2 regions of the Paenibacillus sp. Cedars genome follow, and region 1 is predicted to be linked to the other one. Evidence: a T-box and tRNA genes for the amino acid it is inferred to sense, from the RefSeq annotation. Region 1 holds a T-box; the other holds one or more tRNA genes.
What was found. A T-box is a leader RNA that pairs with one kind of tRNA and senses whether it is charged. The one in region 1 lies ahead of B9D94_RS21890 (valine--tRNA ligase), so its partner is inferred to be a tRNA-Val.
Positions count from the first base shown of each region.

Region 2: it encodes a tRNA-Val, which carries the amino acid that the T-box ahead of B9D94_RS21890 (valine--tRNA ligase) is inferred to sense. The anticodon was not compared.

Region 1 covers NZ_CP020866.1:4,358,152-4,367,244, forward strand. The annotation lists gene B9D94_RS21875 (SPOR domain-containing protein) at 1-380, opposite strand, end outside; gene murC (UDP-N-acetylmuramate--L-alanine ligase) at 589-1,965, opposite strand; gene B9D94_RS21885 (bifunctional folylpolyglutamate synthase/dihydrofolate synthase) at 1,972-3,375, opposite strand; gene B9D94_RS21890 (valine--tRNA ligase) at 3,382-6,051, opposite strand; T-box leader at 6,163-6,459, opposite strand; gene B9D94_RS21895 (LysM peptidoglycan-binding domain-containing protein) at 6,703-8,061, opposite strand; gene B9D94_RS21900 (RluA family pseudouridine synthase) at 8,232-9,093, opposite strand, start outside.
Region 2 covers NZ_CP020866.1:3,875,392-3,884,484, forward strand. The annotation lists gene gndA (NADP-dependent phosphogluconate dehydrogenase) at 1-1,148, opposite strand, end outside; gene B9D94_RS19485 (hypothetical protein) at 1,347-1,943, opposite strand; gene B9D94_RS19490 (DUF1054 domain-containing protein) at 2,208-2,831, shown strand; gene B9D94_RS19495 (aminotransferase class I/II-fold pyridoxal phosphate-dependent enzyme) at 3,091-4,566, shown strand; gene B9D94_RS19500 (DUF1292 domain-containing protein) at 4,631-4,942, opposite strand; gene B9D94_RS19505 (stalk domain-containing protein) at 5,033-5,587, opposite strand; gene B9D94_RS19510 (MBL fold metallo-hydrolase) at 5,837-6,574, shown strand; gene B9D94_RS19515 (DUF3892 domain-containing protein) at 6,639-6,872, shown strand; gene B9D94_RS19520 (GNAT family N-acetyltransferase) at 6,969-7,412, opposite strand; gene B9D94_RS19525 (hypothetical protein) at 7,766-8,029, opposite strand; tRNA gene B9D94_RS19530 (tRNA-Val) at 8,165-8,237, shown strand; gene B9D94_RS19535 (hypothetical protein) at 8,388-8,642, opposite strand.

The sequences.
Region 1 (9,093 bases):
GAATAATCGTGCTCGTGGGGATGGTGGAGATCCTCATCCAGCTCCGGATATGTATCTGTATACTCAGGGGTATCACTCTGATACCAGCTGTTTGAATGATCGAGCCGTCGTCTCTCCTCAGCCAGTCGCCCCTTGGTCCGGTTATTACGCGATTGCCGCCAGTCTTGATCGTTTACGTCGAAGGCATGCCCGTCCTCCTCTTCCTGCAGCGGCGGTACAATGCGGAGGTGATCCTGTTTGGAAAGATTGGGGTCATAGACTTGATCCTTGTGTCCTGATGAAACCCTTTGACTCAAATCGCGTTCCTCATGCAAAGGTTCTTTGCTCCGATCCTTAGGCGGATCGTGATCGAAACGAATCGTCATCCGTGCTTTGTTCATATCCACACACCTCACTTGTCCTTCTACACCTAGCTATATGATCAAGCTTGGCAACTTATGAGTGTGCAGATAAAACAAACGGGCTAATCAGGAGATAATCCCGATTAGCCCGCTTCAAAGTACGACATACAGCCGTGCCTTCACTCAGACAACTGAGCAATCCCCTGATGCGGTGAAGCAGCAAGAGATTGTGCGCAAGAAAGATAAATCACTTCTTGCCTTTAATGGAATCTGCCAAGGCAGCTCCAACCTTCCATATATCGCCTGCGCCCATCGTGAGCACAAGATCGCCTTCCTTCACACGGTCTTTGAGATCGTTCAAGACGTCTTCCTTGGTAGGCAAATAACGAGCACCCGCATTGCTGTTCTGGACAATCAGCTCCACCAATTTTCCAGAGCTGATACCCTCGATCTGCTTCTCGCCGGCAGGTGAATAAATGTCGGTAATGATCACTTCATCCGCTTCACTAAACGCGCGGCTAAACGCATCCAGAAGGAAAAAGGTCCGCGAGTACCGCTGCGGCTGGAATACGGCGATAATCCGTTTACCCGTAGCTTTTGCAGCACTGATCGTTGCCTCTATCTCCGTCGGGTGATGCGCGTAATCGTCAATTACCAGAATGCCATCTGCTTCGCCAAGCACCTGGAAGCGGCGTTTGGCTCCATTGAATTTGACGATAGCCTCTACAATCGCTTCAAACGAGATTCCGCCCTTCAAGCAGCAAATCACCGTCGCCATTGCATTGTAGACATTATGTTTACCTGGTACGGACAGCTCCACAGTTCCAAGCTCCATTCCGTTATGAAGCATCATGAAGCTAACTTGCCGGTCTCCCAGCACCAGGTTGGTTGCCGTATACTCCGCATCCGAATGAATGCCGTATGTCGTTACGTTACACTTGAGATCAGGCAAGATGGCCTGAATGTTATGATCATCCGCGCAGACCACGGCCGTGCCGTCTGGCTTGATCTGGCTTAGGAACTGCACATAAGCAGCCTTAAGGCGATTGAAATCCCCCTCATAGTTCTCCAGATGATCAGCCTCTATATTCAGTACAACGCCCAGCCACGGATGATATTGAAGGAATGAACCGTCGCTCTCATCCGCTTCGGCCACCACATGCTCGCCCTCACCGGCTTTGGCATTCGTGCCAACGTTCATAATTTCCCCGCCGATGATAAACGTCGGATCAACACCGCATTCCTCCATCACAAGCGCAATCATGGACGAGGTAGTTGTCTTGCCGTGTGCGCCTGCTACCGCAACCCCTTTTCGTTCGTTCAAAAGACGTGCCAGCATCTGCGCACGGTGCAGAACAGGAATGTTCAGCTTCTCGGCTTCCACCCGCTCCACATTGTCTTTGGACAAAGCCGTTGAGTAAACCACAAGGTCTGCACCCTGGACTTGCTCTGCGGTATGTCCAATGTATATTTTGGCGCCCTTGGCCGCCAGCTTTTCTGTCAATTCTTGCGATGCCACGTCAGAACCCGTGACTTTGTAACCCATCTCCAGCATGACTCGTGCAATGGCGCTCATCCCGTAGCCGCCAATTCCGATAAAATGAACATGTTCTGATGTATTCAACAGATATCACCAACCTTTTTCAGAATCGGAAAGGCCCAGGAGGTTGGAACGCACGTCGGCAATCAGGTACAACGTGCCCGACACCACCCCAAGATCCTCCGCTTCCGTCCGTGACTTCAACTCTTCAAGTGCGTTTTTCCAATTTGGTTCTATGATGATTTGCAGTGTGTGTTTGGCATATTTCTCCCTTACCTGCTCTACGATGTCACCAAGCGCCTTGGCGTCCAGTTTCTTCCGGAAATCCGGTTCAGTCAGGATAAGCGTATCCACTATTGGCAGTATATGCTGCAAATACGATTCATGATGCTTATTTGCCAGTATTCCCATCATTAAGTTCAGTTTCCGGTACTTATAGATCTGCGGCAGGCTTTTAGCCAAGGATTCAGCCCCTTCGGGGTTATGCGCGCCATCGAGAACAATTCTTGGAGAAGACAACACCTGTTCCAGTCTTCCCGCCCAGAAAGTCTCTTTAAACCCGGTACGCAATTCTTCCTCATCCACGATAAAGGCCATATACTGACGAAGCACTTCCAGTGTCATCATGGCAAGCGCGGCATTGGCACATTGGTGCTCACCCAGCATCGAGATGGCAAGATCCATATCCCGAAACGGTCCGTGGAAATGGAAGACCTGACTTTCCTCATCCCCATGCAATCGTGCATAAGAGAATTGATCGTTGACGAGATACAGGCTTGTGCGGTTTTTCTCCGCCGTTTCCTTCAAAATTTCGACGGCTTCCGGCTGAGTTACCGTACTCACCACAGGGACTCCAGGCTTGATAATGCCCGCCTTCTCCCTGGTGATCTCCTGAATGGTATCGCCCAATACGTCGGTATGATCCATTCCGATGTTCGTGATCACCGAGATGATAGGGTGAACAATATTGGTCACATCAAGCCGACCGCCAAGCCCCGTCTCCCATACCACGACGTCCGGATAAACAACCTCGCCATAATACAGTATCGCTAGTGCCGTGGACACCTCAAACATCGTAGGCGACCCCAGCCCCGTCTCTGTTACTTCAGCCACAAGCGGCTGCAGTCGATTAGCGAGCTCAAGCAGCGTCTGTTCCGGTATGTCCTCGCCGTTAAACTGAAACCGATTGGTAAACTTCGTAATATAGGGAGAGGTATAGGTACCTACCGTGAATCCCCCTTGAAGCAGCACTTTTGTTAAAAAAGCGCACGTCGAGCCTTTACCGTTTGTTCCAGCCACGTGAATAAATTTTAAACGACGCTCCGGATGGCCAAGCAGCTCCATCAATCGCAGAATTCTATCCATGCCAGGGCGGATTCCAAACGGAATCAGCCCATTAATCCAAGCCACCGCTTCCTCATAGGTTTGGAACGGAGCTGCCACTGCAGCTGCCGATTGATCACCCATCGCTCTCACCTTCTGGTCCAGATTCATCTTGCTTCAGCCTCTCAATTCTTCGATGCGTGCAATAACTTTACTGCGTTTGTCTGAGTAATCCGCAAGCTTCGCGCGTTCTTCTTCAATCACCTTCTCGGGTGCTTTCGACACGAAGCCAGGATTGTTCAGCTTCTTCTCCACACGCTCGACTTCACTGTTCAAGTGCTGAATTTCTTTCTCCAGACGCGTGATTTCTTGAGCGATATCAATCAAACCGGAGAGTGGCAAATACATGTCAACCCCTGTAACCACGGCGGTCATGGCTTTATCTGGCGCCGTCAGCTCAAGTGAGGATTGATACTCCGACGTGTTGCAGAAGCGGCGGATATAATCCGCATTGCGATCGATGATGCTGGCGATCTGCCCGCTCACCGGTTTTAGTTGCAATTCAACTTTTTTGCTCATCGGTACGTTCACTTCCGCCCGGATGTTACGTACAGCGCGGATAACATCCATGAGCAGGTTCATTTCGGTAACGGCTTCCGTGTTCTCGAATGCCGGATCATAGGTCGGCCATGAAGCCAGCATAACCGTCTCTCCCTCATGCGGCAGATGCTGCCAGATCTCCTCGGAGATGAACGGCATGAACGGATGGATTAGACGCATCGTGCGGTCCAGAACATAAGCAAGCACCGATTGCGTCTTTTTCTTGGCCGCTTGATCTTCCCCGTACAGGGACAGCTTCGCAAACTCAATATACCAGTCGCAGAGGTCATCCCAGATGAAATTGTAGAGCAGTCGACCGGTTTCGCCAAATTCGTAGGCATCAATTAGACGCGTAATGTCGCGGGAAGTTTCGTTCAGGCGGTGCAAAATCCACCGATCCGCCGTTCCCAGCTCACCGGAAATGTCGATATCTGCGGCGGTGAAGCCTTCCAAATTCATGAGCGCAAAACGCGATGCATTCCATATTTTGTTCGCAAAGTTACGAGCCTGCTCCACGCGTTCCCAGCGGAAACGAAGATCCTGACCCGGCGTGCTGCCCGTTGAGATCATATAACGCATGGCGTCTGCGCCGTACTGCTCGATAACTTCAAGCGGGTCGATGCCGTTGCCAAGCGACTTGGACATCTTGCGGCCTTCGCTATCCCGAACCAGGCCATGAATCAGGGTATCCTTGAACGGCATTTGATCCGTAAATTCGAGCCCCTGGAAGATCATCCGTGATACCCAGAACGGAATAATGTCGTAACCTGTTACGAGAACGTTGGTCGGATAATAACGTTTGAAATCCTCGCTGTCCAGATCCGGCCAGCCCATGGTCGAGAACGGCCAGAGCGCCGAGCTGAACCAGGTATCCAGCACATCCTCATCCTGTCTCAGATCATCCTTGCCAAGCTTCGCACGCGCTTCCTCTTCATTCATGGCAACAACCACTTCACCGGTGGACTCGGAATACCATGCCGGGATCCGGTGGCCCCACCATAATTGACGAGAGATACACCAGTCGCGTACATTCTCCATCCAGTGCAGGTAGGTTCGCTCAAACCGGTCAGGCACAAAGTTAACGCCCTTGCCGGATTTCTGCGCCTCTACGGCTGCCTGTGCCAGCGGCTGCATGTTAACAAACCATTGCGTGGACAGGTAAGGCTCAACCACCGCGCCGGTTCTTTCACTGTGACCAACCTGATGCACGTGATCTTCAACTCGAAGCAATACACCCGATTCCTTCATGTCATTCACGATTTGCTTGCGGCATTCGCTGCGGTCAAGACCTTGGTACTTGCCGGCAAACTCGTTCATCGTACCGGACTCATCCATCACCGTAATTTGCGGCAGGTTATGTCGCTGTCCCATCTCAAAATCGTTCGGATCATGCGAAGGCGTAATTTTAACGGCTCCGCTGCCAAAATCCTTCTCCACATACTCATCGGCAATAACCGGGATTTCCCGGCCGACAATCGGCAGTACCAGCGTTTTGCCAATCATGTCTTTATACCGCTCGTCTTTCGGATGAACAGCTACCGCTGTATCACCGAGCATCGTCTCTGGACGAGTCGTAGCTACGGTAATGAAGCCGCTGCCGTCTTTTAGCGGATATTGCAAATGGTACAAATGTCCATTGACCTCTTTGTACTCCACCTCAATATCGGACAATGCCGTACGCGCGGCCGGATCCCAGTTAATGATACGTTTGCCGCGGTAGATAAGGCCTTTGTCATAGAGCTTAACAAACACCTCGCGAACCGCTTCCGACAAACCTTCGTCCAGCGTGAAACGCTCTCTGGAATAATCCAGCGACAGGCCGATCTTTGACCATTGATCCCGGATCGTATTCGCGTACAGATCCTTCCATTCCCATACCTTCTCCAGGAACTTCTCACGTCCCAGATCGTAACGGGTAACACCTTCCTCGCGAAGCTTCTGCTCCACCTTCGTTTGAGTTGCAATGCCCGCATGGTCAGAACCAGGCAGCCAGAGCGCATCATATCCCTGCATCCGCTTCACGCGAATGAGAATATCCTGCAGCGTGAAGTCAAGAGCATGGCCGATATGAAGCATTCCCGTAACGTTAGGAGGAGGAATCACAATCGTGTAAGGCTCCGCGTCCGGACGTTTGCCAGCTTCAAAGAAGCCGCCTTCCTTCCAGTACGGATACCATTTTTGCTCGGCTGCCTTCGGATCATACGTCGTTGGCATTTCTAACTGGGATTGGTTTTGTTTTTGATCCATATTTTCGTACCTCCGTCACTGTTAATCAGTTTTGCCAACCAGAAATGTTTTAGCCTTGAGAAGCGGCCCATGATAGCATTTTTGGCATGAAACAAAAAAAGCCCCTCGTCCTCAAAGGACGAAAGACTGTTCTCTCGCGGTACCACCTTTGTTTCGTGCTTACGATTGTTTATCAACCGTTGTCCTCCCGTGAAGAACATGAAGGAGCGTCAAGCACGACACTTTACGCAGATAACGGCTGCGGCCGGCGAACCCTAACCAGGGTAGTAAACGATCCCTACTCTAACTCAAGTCCGCAACTCCGGGGCGACTTCGGCAAGCTGGTTCCTGCGGAATCTCACAGCGCTGGGTAGCAATTCCGCTCTCTGAAGGCCATACCTTCCTACTCTTCCCGTTCAACGTTGTTCTAGCTTTTGGAATACCTGTACATATACTATTCAAATATACCGTGGTTGTTGCATATAGTCAATATTTCGAGTGTTTCCGAAGAATTTAAACATCATACCTGTCCAATCCAAATATTATGACTTACTGAAAATACTTCCGTGTTAGCTCCCTCATTTGCTTCCATCCTGTTTCTGTAAAACAAAAAAGCAGACCAAGGATTTCCCACCTTGACCCGCTTTCTTCTTGCACGATGAACCCCCTCGATTACTGGGGAATGTATAAGACCTGGCCTTCTTCGACATTCTGTTCAGACATGCGGTTGTATAACAAAAGTTCCCGCGGCGTCAGTTGATAGCGCTCCGCAATCAGATCGAGTGTCTCCTCACGCTGAACAATGCACATCCGTACCTTGCGGAATGGAGTTTCCTCATGTCGGTTGCCAAGGAAGAGACTTTTCCACTCCACATCCTCGGACGCAGCGGACTCCACCAGCTCTTCGGCTTCTTCTTCCTCGTCCCGAGCGGCTTGGTCCTGATCCTGCACCGTTCTGCTCGATTGAAGCAATGAAGAGAAACCTACGCCCGAAGTACTTGTGGTGCTGTTCTTTGTACTGAAGGCAACTTTCAGCTCCGGCTTCGTCGTGACCTCCTCGGGTTTAGCGGAGATTTCCTCGGCTATATCCTCTGAAGCCTCTGCCCCCTCGGCAAAAACAGGCTGAGCTTCTTCCGTTTCCGATGATTCCAGCACCGGTACGGCTTCGACCTCTTCGCCTTTGCGTTCAACAACGCCTGGGAAATCTGCTGCCGGTTCTTCCTGAACCGTCTCCGGCTGAGGCGTTACCCGCTCGAATTGCCATACACTTGGAATAGACGGCTCAGGCTCAGCTGCCTGAGGGATCGTTTCCGTCTCATTATGTAAGGCATATTCGACGGTGTCCCGGGCTTCCTGATCACTGGAGAAGCCTTCAGCGCCAGCTGGCTCTTCCGCATCCTGAATTTGATTCTCATACTCCGCCCAGGATGCTAAATACTGCTGTGTGCGCGCATCCGTCCCCGACACGTTGGCCCTTGGCTGAGTTTCGTTAAAATAGGGAGGTGAAGCCGAATTTGTATCTTCACCAGCTCCTCCGCCTTGCAGCTGCTCATACGGATTGGCAGCAAACTGCTGCTCGCCGTTCGAATAGAAATTAGGCGTTTCAGGAGCATGTACCACTGTGAATTCCTCATTGGCCCATACCTGATCCCGGGAACCCGGTGCCGCCGCCTGAATTCCTTTGAGAGAAAGAACCCCTGTAATATTCAAGCTGCGCTTGGATAGCAAATCTACATCAAAATTCTCAATCTCAACTGCGATGTCATCCAAAGAAGATACCCGGTTCAGCGGAACCGTGATCTCGACCGGAATCCAGTGCTCGAGCGGCTCGGTTTCTCCTGCTTCAGTGTCACCTTTATACAGGCCTGCGAGAAGCAGATGCCCCCGAAGTGTGGCCTGATCCTGCTGGCTGATCACCTGAATGTGCGGGATCAACTCCGCCTCTTCCAATTCTTCGATTCCCGGCAAATCTTCCGTTAAATTAATACGCTCGTAAATATCAAACCGCAATCCGTAGGACTGGTCAAACACGGGAATGTCCTCCTTTTTGGCATATACTATCCGTGATCTGTTATCACGGCATGAGCCTAAGTTTCGCCACTCAATTTATCTATATGCCGAAAACAGGAGAGCATGACTTTTTTGCGAATTGTTGCGTGAAAGTTACAGATTTATTCAGGATTTTGCAAAATCCTCTACCGTCAGGATCCCTCTATGATTAACTCTCTTAATTCCATCATGTCCTGAGGCCATGGGGCCTGTACCTCGAGCCTCTCACCTGTTAGAGGATGATGAAACAGCAAGCGTTCACCATGCAGCGCCTGGCGCGAAAACAGCGCCGGTCCCCCATACAAGGAATCTCCCAGGAGCGGATGTCCCATATGACTAAGGTGAACCCGGATTTGATGCGTACGACCGGTTTCAAGACTGATATTCAACAAGCTGGCCCTCGGGTATACTTCAGAGGAGAGAATATGCGTTATGGCAGCCTGGCCGGTTAATGACACTCTACGGCGGCTTGAGTGATAACGGTCCTTGCCGATCGGCAGGTCGATCACTTTAAGCTCCTGTCCTACCCTGCCCTGTACGATAGCAGCATAAATCCGCACAATTTTCTTCTCTCGCATCGCTTCATCAAGCTTCAGCTGCGCGTATTCATTCTTGGCATACAGCACAGGACCGGTTGTATCCTTATCCAGACGATGAATATGCCGGACCGCCGTATGAATCCCCTCTGCTTCGTAATAAGCGGCTACAACATGATTCAGCGTTGTTTCCTCGCTCTCCTGATCGGGGTGGACGGCCATACCGGCCGGTTTGTTCACGACGAGACAGAACTCATCCTCATGCAATACGTGCAGTTCCTGCCATCTCGGTTTGATGCCGTAATCGCGATAAGGAAAAAGGACCAGCCGAAGCCGGTCCCCTCTCCATTGTATCCCTTGCTCATGGCGCAGCTTGCGATACAGCTTCTCGGGCATTCCGAACGTCTCGAGAAGCCACTTGGCAGCGGCCTGTTCCCGATCCGGCTGGCTCAACAGCACCTTGCCAGGTGTCAGCTCC
Region 2 (9,093 bases), 480 kb from region 1:
GGATTGTTCTCATATGCATCGGTGATGTTTTGCAGGAAACGGGAACGGATAATGCAGCCGCCGCGCCAAATTTTAGCGAGGTTGCCGTACTGCAGGTTCCAGCCGTACTCGTCGGAAGCGACACGAAGCTGTGCGAAGCCTTGGGCGTAAGATACGATCTTACTTGCAAACAGCGCTTTGCGCACATTTTCAATGAACTCGGCTTTGTCGCCGTCAAATGCAGCCGTTTTAGGACCGTTCAGGATTTTGCTTGCTGCTACGCGCTCTTCTTTCATGGCGGACAGGAAGCGGGAGAATACGGATTCCGTAATCATCGACAATGGCACGCCCAGATCCAGCGAGCTTTGGCTTGTCCATTTGCCTGTTCCTTTTTGACCAGCCGTGTCCAGAATAACGTCAACCATCGGCTTGCCGGTTTCTTCGTCGTATTTGGAGAAAATGTCAGCTGTAATCTCGATCAGATAGCTGTCGAGTTCGCCCTGGTTCCACTCCGTAAAGATTCCATGAAGATCCTTCGCATCCAGACCCAATACGTCTTTGAGCAGTTGGTAAGCTTCGCAGATCAGCTGCATATCGCCATACTCGATACCGTTGTGAACCATTTTTACATAATGGCCGGCACCGTCTGGTCCGATATATGTACAGCATGGTTCTTCGTTAATTTTAGCCGAGATGGCTGTCAGAATAGGTTCAACCAGCTTGTATGCACTTTCTTGTCCACCCGGCATGATGGAAGGGCCTTTCAGCGCACCCTCTTCACCACCGGAAACGCCAGCACCGATAAAGTTGAAGCCTTGTTCAGCCAGTTCCTTGCTGCGGCGCTGGGTATCAGGGAAATAAGCGTTACCGCCGTCGATAATAATATCACCTTGATCCAAATGTGGAATCAGCTGTTCAATGGTAGCGTCAGTAGCTTGTCCCGCTTGAACCATGATCAGGATTTTACGAGGAGTTTCAAGGGAATCCACGAATTCTTCAATCGTAAACGTCCCCTTCACTTGCTTGCCTTCGGTTTCCTTCAGCATATCTTCCGTTTTTTGCGGAGAGCGGTTATATACGGAAACGGTGAAGCCTTTGCTTTCGATGTTCAGGGCCAGGTTTTTACCCATTACAGCAAGGCCAATGACACCGATTTGTTGTTTTGACATCTGGTTCTCCATCCTTTGCTCCAATATATTTTTAAACAACCCATCCCTATCCGAGATGATTTGCAATAATCTTATATTAACGTTTTTCATTTGACAAGTGAACCCCTGTCACAAAATCAGAACACGCGCGAAAACACCCCTATTTTGTTTCGGAGTGTTGTTCGTGCTTTAAACTTGTATCTGCGGGTGAAGTCAGGTTTACCACTCCAACCTCATCAGCTCTAAGGAAAGCTCAAGTAATCTTTGCTTGCACGCCTCGACTTTATCCCGGTTCCCCTCTTGCAGCGCTTCATGAAGCTTTTCAAGTTCATCGTCCGTTTCCAGTCTGGACAACAGCAGCCGCTGTTCCCCCACATCCGACTCGAACAACCGCAGCATTTCCTGCTCCGTCATCGGCGTCCCCTTCTGGAATAAAACCCGCTGGCGGTAGCCGGATATTTCCACGAGCCTTATGACCTCACCGAACAAAATATTCTCAATCAATATTTGCCGGTCCTTGAAACGTTTGACGACAGCGTGGCCACGGGTATTCTCGATTAATTTTTCCATCCATTCAGCCAGCTTGGGATCGCGAATCATATAATCACCTACCAGCTTAAATCCGCTGCCCGTGCGTTGAAACCGCAGCTTTACCAGCTTGCGCCCTGTCCGGATTGAAATGACAAACTGCGTATCATTCTCGCTCCAATAAAGCGAATATCCTTCTTGGATCAATTCCTTGATTAGGTCCTGGATATGCCGGCGATCAAACCGGAGCTCCAGGTTGCAATACTCCACTTCCTCGCTCTTATTCACGGCACTCCCTCCTCCGGTTTACTACCGATCACTAGACGACGGTGAAGATTCCCCAATGGCTGCTTTTGACGTTGTCTTATCTATATCTTATACTCCATCTTATGTAACGGTAACTTGGTTTATTGACTATTTTTAACCCACATGAAAATCCGGTGAAGCTTTCGTGGGCGATGCGTGACGTCCATTGGCCTTATGGTATAATAAGTTATTCAAAAGCCGAGTTTAGGTTCTATCTAAATCAACAACAGGGAGGCCATCACATCCATGACGGTTACCGGATTCACAGATAAAGATTTCGAAGTATTCTCCGTTCCCGGGCTTGAAGCCCGTATGGAGGTTCTCATTGAACGGGTAAGACCCAAGCTGGAGACGCTGGGTGCCGAGATAGCGCCTTATGTATCCGCTTTGGCCGGTGAAGAGATGTTTGTGCACGTGGCCAAGCATGCAAGACGCACCGTCAACCCTCCCATCGACACCTGGGTCGCTTGGGCTGCCAGCAAGCGGGGTTACAAAGCTCTGCCCCATTTTCAGGTGGGCATGTTCGGCACACATCTGTTTATTATCTTCGCGGTCATATACGAGAGCCCCAACAAAACCGTGTTTGCAAGCAATTTGGAAGCCAAACTGAAGAAAACAGCGAAGGCACTCCCTAAAAACTTCTATTGGTCCACGGATCATATGAACCCGGCTGGCACGCCTCATCAGGATATGAATGAGCAGGAGTTCGCCTCACTGATTCATAAGCTGAAGCAGGTGAAAAAATCCGAGGTCTTATGCGGTCTGCAGATTCCGCGCGAGGAAGCCGTCAAGCTGGACGGGGACGAGCTGGTTAAGAAGGTGCAGGAGACGTTTGAGACGCTGCTGCCGCTTTATAAATTGGCATTTTAAGCGAGAAAGCAATAAAAAGGGGAAAGGGCTGCCTGAGCGGCTCTTTTTTTATGGGTGATATTTTAATGAAGGAAAGATGAAGATCCAAGTTTCCTCCTTAATATGTCTAAAGTTTGAAGGGTTCGTGTACAAAGCAAGAAAAGCCGTACATTCTCCTTGCATTCCCCCCCTATTTTGCTATACTCAATTTTGTTTATATAATAACCGTATTCAACAAATCATATGAAAATACAGACAAGGAAAGGTTGTGACAACGTCCATGGACCACAGTCGTACACCGCTCTTCACCGCACTTAAGGAACACGCGGCCAAAAACCCCGTGCAATTTCACATTCCGGGACATAAGAAGGGCCTCGGCACCGATGCCGAATTTAGGGAATTTATAGGGGATAATGCCTTTTCTATAGATTTGATCAATATTGCGCCGCTTGACGACTTGCATCAGCCTACAGGCGTAATTGAGGAAGCCCAGAAGCTGGCTGCTGACGCATTTGGTGCTGATCATACCTATTTTAGTGTACAAGGGACAAGCGGAGCGATCATGACCATGATCATGTCGGTTTGCTCGCCTGGGGACAAAATCATCGTACCGCGGAATGTTCATAAGTCCGTGCTTTCCGCCATCATTTTTACCGGCGCCAAGCCCGTATTCGTATCGCCTGCCCAGGATCATAATGTAGGGATTGACCACGGGATCACCATCAGCTCGGTTCGGAAAGCGTTAAAACGTCACCCTGACGTAAAAGCTGTATTGGTCATCAACCCGACCTATTTTGGTGTAAGTGCAGATCTGAAAGAAATCGTCGATTTGGCGCACAGCTATAACGTGCCTGTTCTGGTGGATGAGGCGCATGGGGTATTGATTCACTTTCATGAGGAGCTTCCGATGTCGGCTATGGAAGCAGGCGCGGACATGGCAGCGACCAGCGTTCACAAGCTCGGCGGTTCGATGACCCAAAGCTCCGTGCTGAACGTGAATACCAAGAACGGTTACATTAACCCTTACTGCGTACAGACCATCATCAGTATGCTGACAACAACGTCAACTTCCTATATTTTGCTGGCATCGCTGGATACTTCGCGCCGGAGCCTGGCTCTTCATGGCCGTGAGATGGCTGCAAAAACGATTGAGCTGGCACAATATGCACGTGATGAGGTCAATAAGATCGAAGGCTTGTACAGCTTTGGTGAAGAAATTTTAGGCGGTGAAGCAACGTACTCCTTTGATCCAACCAAGCTGACGATCCATGTCCGCCATCTCGGCATTACGGGGTATGAAACCGAGAACTGGCTTCGAGATCACTACAATATTGAAGTAGAGCTCAGTGATATGTACAATATTCTGTGCCTCATTACACCAGGAGACAACCAGGAAACGATCGACATTTTGCTGACGGCGCTCCGTGAGCTTTCGGACGTATACATGCATGTGAATGAAATTAACGAACTGATTGTAAAAACGCCGGAAATTCCGCAATTGTCGCTTATCCCTCGCGATGCTTTCTACGGGGATACCGAGGTTGTTCCTTTCAAGGAATCAGCAGGACGCATTATTGCTGAATTTATTTATGTCTATCCGCCAGGAATTCCGATTCTGCTTCCGGGTGAAGTTATTTCCCAGGAAAACATTGATTACATCATTGATCATGTCGATGTAGGACTTCCGGTTAAAGGTCCTGAGGACCGCAGCATCCAAAATGTGAAGGTCATCGTGGAAACCAATCCGATCTTCTAAATACCTGTACACACAAAAAATCCCGATGCGAGAGGTTCGCACCGGGATTTTCAGTTAAGGCGTACTATTCCTGGTTTGCAGCAGCGACCAGTTCGTTATAAACCGCCTCTACTTCATTCCATTCCTCTTCGTCCTCAATATTGTAAAGAACCATTTCCTCGTTCTCTTCTTCCATACGTAGAATGACGCCGTCCGCTTCCGGATTTTCGCGTTCAAGCAAAAGCGCGTAAAGCTTCTCGCCGACATCAAATGTCTCAACAAGAACCATCTCTACTTCTTTTCCTTCTTCATCCGTCAATGTCAGCACAAACTCTTCATGCTCATGGTCGTGGTCATGACCGCAAGCATCTCCGTGTTCATGTTTGTGTTCACTCATTGAAAAAACCTCACTTCGGTTAAATTATCATACTTTCGTATCGTATCACGGATAGCTTCTTCAGGTCAATTTCCCCAAGGGACGCTCTCATTAGTTAAGTGCAGTGATCACTTTCTCCGCAACTTTCACAAATCCGGTATCCGATTTGACCTTTACATAGAAGCCAACGGAATACTTGCCGGTTGTTTTAAAATCGTACGTAAAATCATAGGTTCTGAACCAGAAGTTATCCTTGCGGTCCTTCACTTCCTGGGACTGGATATCTTTTATATTACCCGAAGGATCCTCGATGGCGACTTTCACTGCATGGATGTCATTGTTCAAGCTGTCTACCTGACTGAATACATTGAACTTCAACTTGCCTTTGTTCACGTTGCCGAATACAGTATCTCCTTTAAACAGAAAAATATGCACATTCGGCTTGATGACTTGAACTTGTCCATTGGAAGAATTCCAATCCACCGCACCGTCAAATTCCCTCACCGGCACATAGGTTTTGCCATCAATTAAATACCCGCCATCTTTTAATTCACGTCCGTTCATCCATACACGAACCCGTTCATTGACGGAATCTGCAAATAAAAGGGTGCTGCTACCCATTAAAGAAAGCACGAGCATACATGCCATTACTTTTTTCCACTTCATTTTATCATTTCCCTCCATTGGCTCATCATGTTGTTATATGTGTATACTACATGTCAAAAAACAAGTTGCGGACAATTTTGCACTTTGTGGTAAAATTTTTTCCTCATGCCTTTCGGCCTGTGCCTATCCTGATTTTCACTGCAACATCGGTGTGTTTCTATCATAAACTCGGTGTAAATCTACATATAATTCGTTAAAATATACATTAGCTTACTGGACTAACATCATTTCATCAGGAGGTTTCATCCATTGACACTGAAATTGCAAATGCTTGGCACCGGCAGTGCGTTTGCCAAGAACTACTACAACAACAATGCACTGTTCCACGACGGGGATTTCACGCTGCTCATTGATTGCGGTATTACGGCTCCTATGGCACTCCATCAATTAGATCTGACGTTCGATGATTTGGATGCTCTGCTCATCACGCATATCCATGCTGACCATGTTGGCGGTATGGAGGAGCTCGCTTTTATTATGAAAATGAAGTACAATCGCAAAATTCCGCTCTACATTGCTGAAGCGCTGGTCGAACCGATATGGGAGCATTCTCTAAAGGGCGGATTATACCAGCAAGGACATATCTCCTCCCTGGAGGATGTATTTGACGTTCGTCCCCTGAAACCTGGGGTGAAAGCCGATATCTCTTCGGGAATCTCGGTAGAGCTGATTCATACGCAGCATATTCCAGGGAAGAATAGTTATTCCCTCTATTTGAATGACCGGATTTTTTACAGCGCGGATATGGTGTTTGATCCTGCATTGCTCCACAAGCTGGTGAACGAGCGGGATTGTGAATTTATTCTGCATGAATGCCAGCTGCAGGGTCCGGGCGAGGTTCATACTACGCTTGACGAACTGCTAAGTCTTCCTGAAGAGATTCAGGAGCGTACCTATCTCATGCATTACAGCGATGACGTTGAAGCGTTCATTGGCAAGACCGGCACCATGGAATTTGTAGAGCAGCAGCGGGTATACGAATTGTAGATCAATATCTCATGCATAGATTGTAAGGCTTCCCGGGAATACTAAACTCGGGAGGCGATATGATATGGACAATGGACAACAAGAAGTCGTAGGCGTACGCAAAAATGGCGACGGCGACATCATCGAACTTAAGCTGGATAACGGAACTGTCGTTGACTACAAAACAGCTCAACACATGGTCAAAAATAAAGAGATCAAGAACCTGAACGTCTTCCGTGGACGTGACGGCGACGAACACCTTCGTTCCAATGCGGATGGTGATCCCAGCAACAACCTGGACAATATGCCGACGTTTTAATCAACAAAAAAAAGACCTCGAGTTCAACTCGGGGTCTTTTTTTCTATATAACCAATTTAGATGTTCGGCATTTTCGTATAATTAAACCGAAACCGTCTACAGTTCCTTTTTCATACGGACATGGGGAATGCCGGCATCATCAAACGGCTCGTCCGATATCGTCTCATAACCCAGCTTGCGGTAAAATGGCTCTGCCTGCACTTGAGCATCCAGGATGGAATACTGCAGCTTCAATTCACGCGCCTGCGTTTCCAGCGCCATCATCAGCACCCGGCCAATCCCTTTGGAACGAAAAGGCTTGCGAACCGCAATGCGCTGCATTTTGGCGGAATCTTTATTGTAATACGTGATGCGGCCCGTTGCCGCAAACTGCCCTTCGGACTTGATCAGCACATGATGCGCATCCGATTCCAGGTTGTCGTAGTCATCGATCTCCAAGTCAATGGGCACCTTCTGCTCCAGCACGAACACGTCCTTGCGAATATCCAGCGCCTGCTGCAATTGCTCTTCGGTTGATACATTTATGATTTCTGCTGCCATTTCAACACCTCTTTTATGTAGAATCAATTTCTTGTGATTTCTGCAGGTCGAGATATTATACAAAATATTCGTTTTCCTGTATAGTAGAAGCTACTGTCTTCTTGAAAGGAGCGTTGCCTCTATGGGCATGGGAGCTACGATATTTTGGGCGATTATCATAGCCGTCCTGATCATCTACCCCGTCTTTTGGGCGATTAAAAAAGGGTATTCCCGCAAATGGGATGAGGAATAGCATCGGCCGTTATACGACAAACCGCCAGCCTGCCAGCCGGCGGTTTGCTCTGCTCGTTGATCGAGCAAGAGTACGGACCGTTTGCGGAATTCGATCTAGCTCGGATCGTCCTTACAGCTTGTTACGGATTCAGATCGTGTAACGTATCCTCCGAATCCATCGGGGATACCGGCTCCAGTGACCCACTTCCCGGTTTGGAGTATACATCCTGCTCGACAGAACGGCTGTAAACATCAAGCAGCACAGGTGCTGCCGGAGCATGCAGCGGCTCAAGCTGCACCGACGTTCTCTCCGGGATACTGCACCCGCTCCCGAGAGTAGATATTACGATGAATGAAAGAAGCAGCCCTGCTTGTTTGAAACGATGGGATTTCCCACCTCTCATGCCATTCACGCTCCTCTAATGGAAAAATCATGCTCTATGTAGTGTGAACCGGAACATGATTTTTTATAACGAGAAAACCATTGACAGCCATAATGTCTGCTGGTAATATATGAATTACCTTTTTAAATATTTCATGATCTGTTAGCTCAGCTGGGAGAGCACTATCTTGACAGGGTAGGGGTCAGTGGTTCGAGCCCACTACAGATCATAACTGAAAACCCTTGATGCCGTTGGCGTCAGGGGTTTTCCCTTTTCTTTTCGAAAGAGGCTTTTTTAGTAATTGGGGTCCCGCTGGGGTCCAATCAATTGTGTCTTCTCAAAAAAAACAGCCCAGAAATTAATACCTGGACTGATTTTCTTACTTTATGCATTTGCCAATCTGAATCCCCGCCTGAATAGCTGTTGGAAAAATGTAGTTAACGTCTCTACGGGTTTTTAAAATGAATAAGTTTTCTATACTATTAGCCACCTCTGATAATTCAGGCTTTATTTCTTTTATTTCCTCAAGATGTTCGACTAGTTCTTGATATAAATCATCCGTATGACTCTCACACGATTCCACTGCTTCATTCAATTTTCTCTCTTCAGCAATCGACAGCCATTCCTCCAACATTGATTGACAACCCCCTCAACTGTTTATCTGGTTTGCACCTGAGTTTTACCATGTTATAATTTACCTTTGGATCACCTCGTTTTTTTGAGAAAGGAGTATGTATGAAGTTTGAATAACATCTCCCGTGGGAGGTGCTTGCTTGGCGATCTGATATTCCAACGTGGTTGGACTCATGAACACTATGCTTCTATATCAGGCCGTTCTCCTCGTATGATTTCCTATTTTTGCAGTAATGAAAGAACAATGTTGCCTGAGGATATATACGTGGCAATGTTAATTTTCAACTGTGAAATCACTGATATCTACGAGTTTACAGAGCAAGCTGCGGATTAGTTTTCCGCCTCCCTCCGGATGTGTCCGAACAAATTGTTCGGAATATAGGTAAATTATACCTCTTTATCTCCCATCTCTCAATTGTTAAAATTTAACATTAATAACTCTCCCATTACTT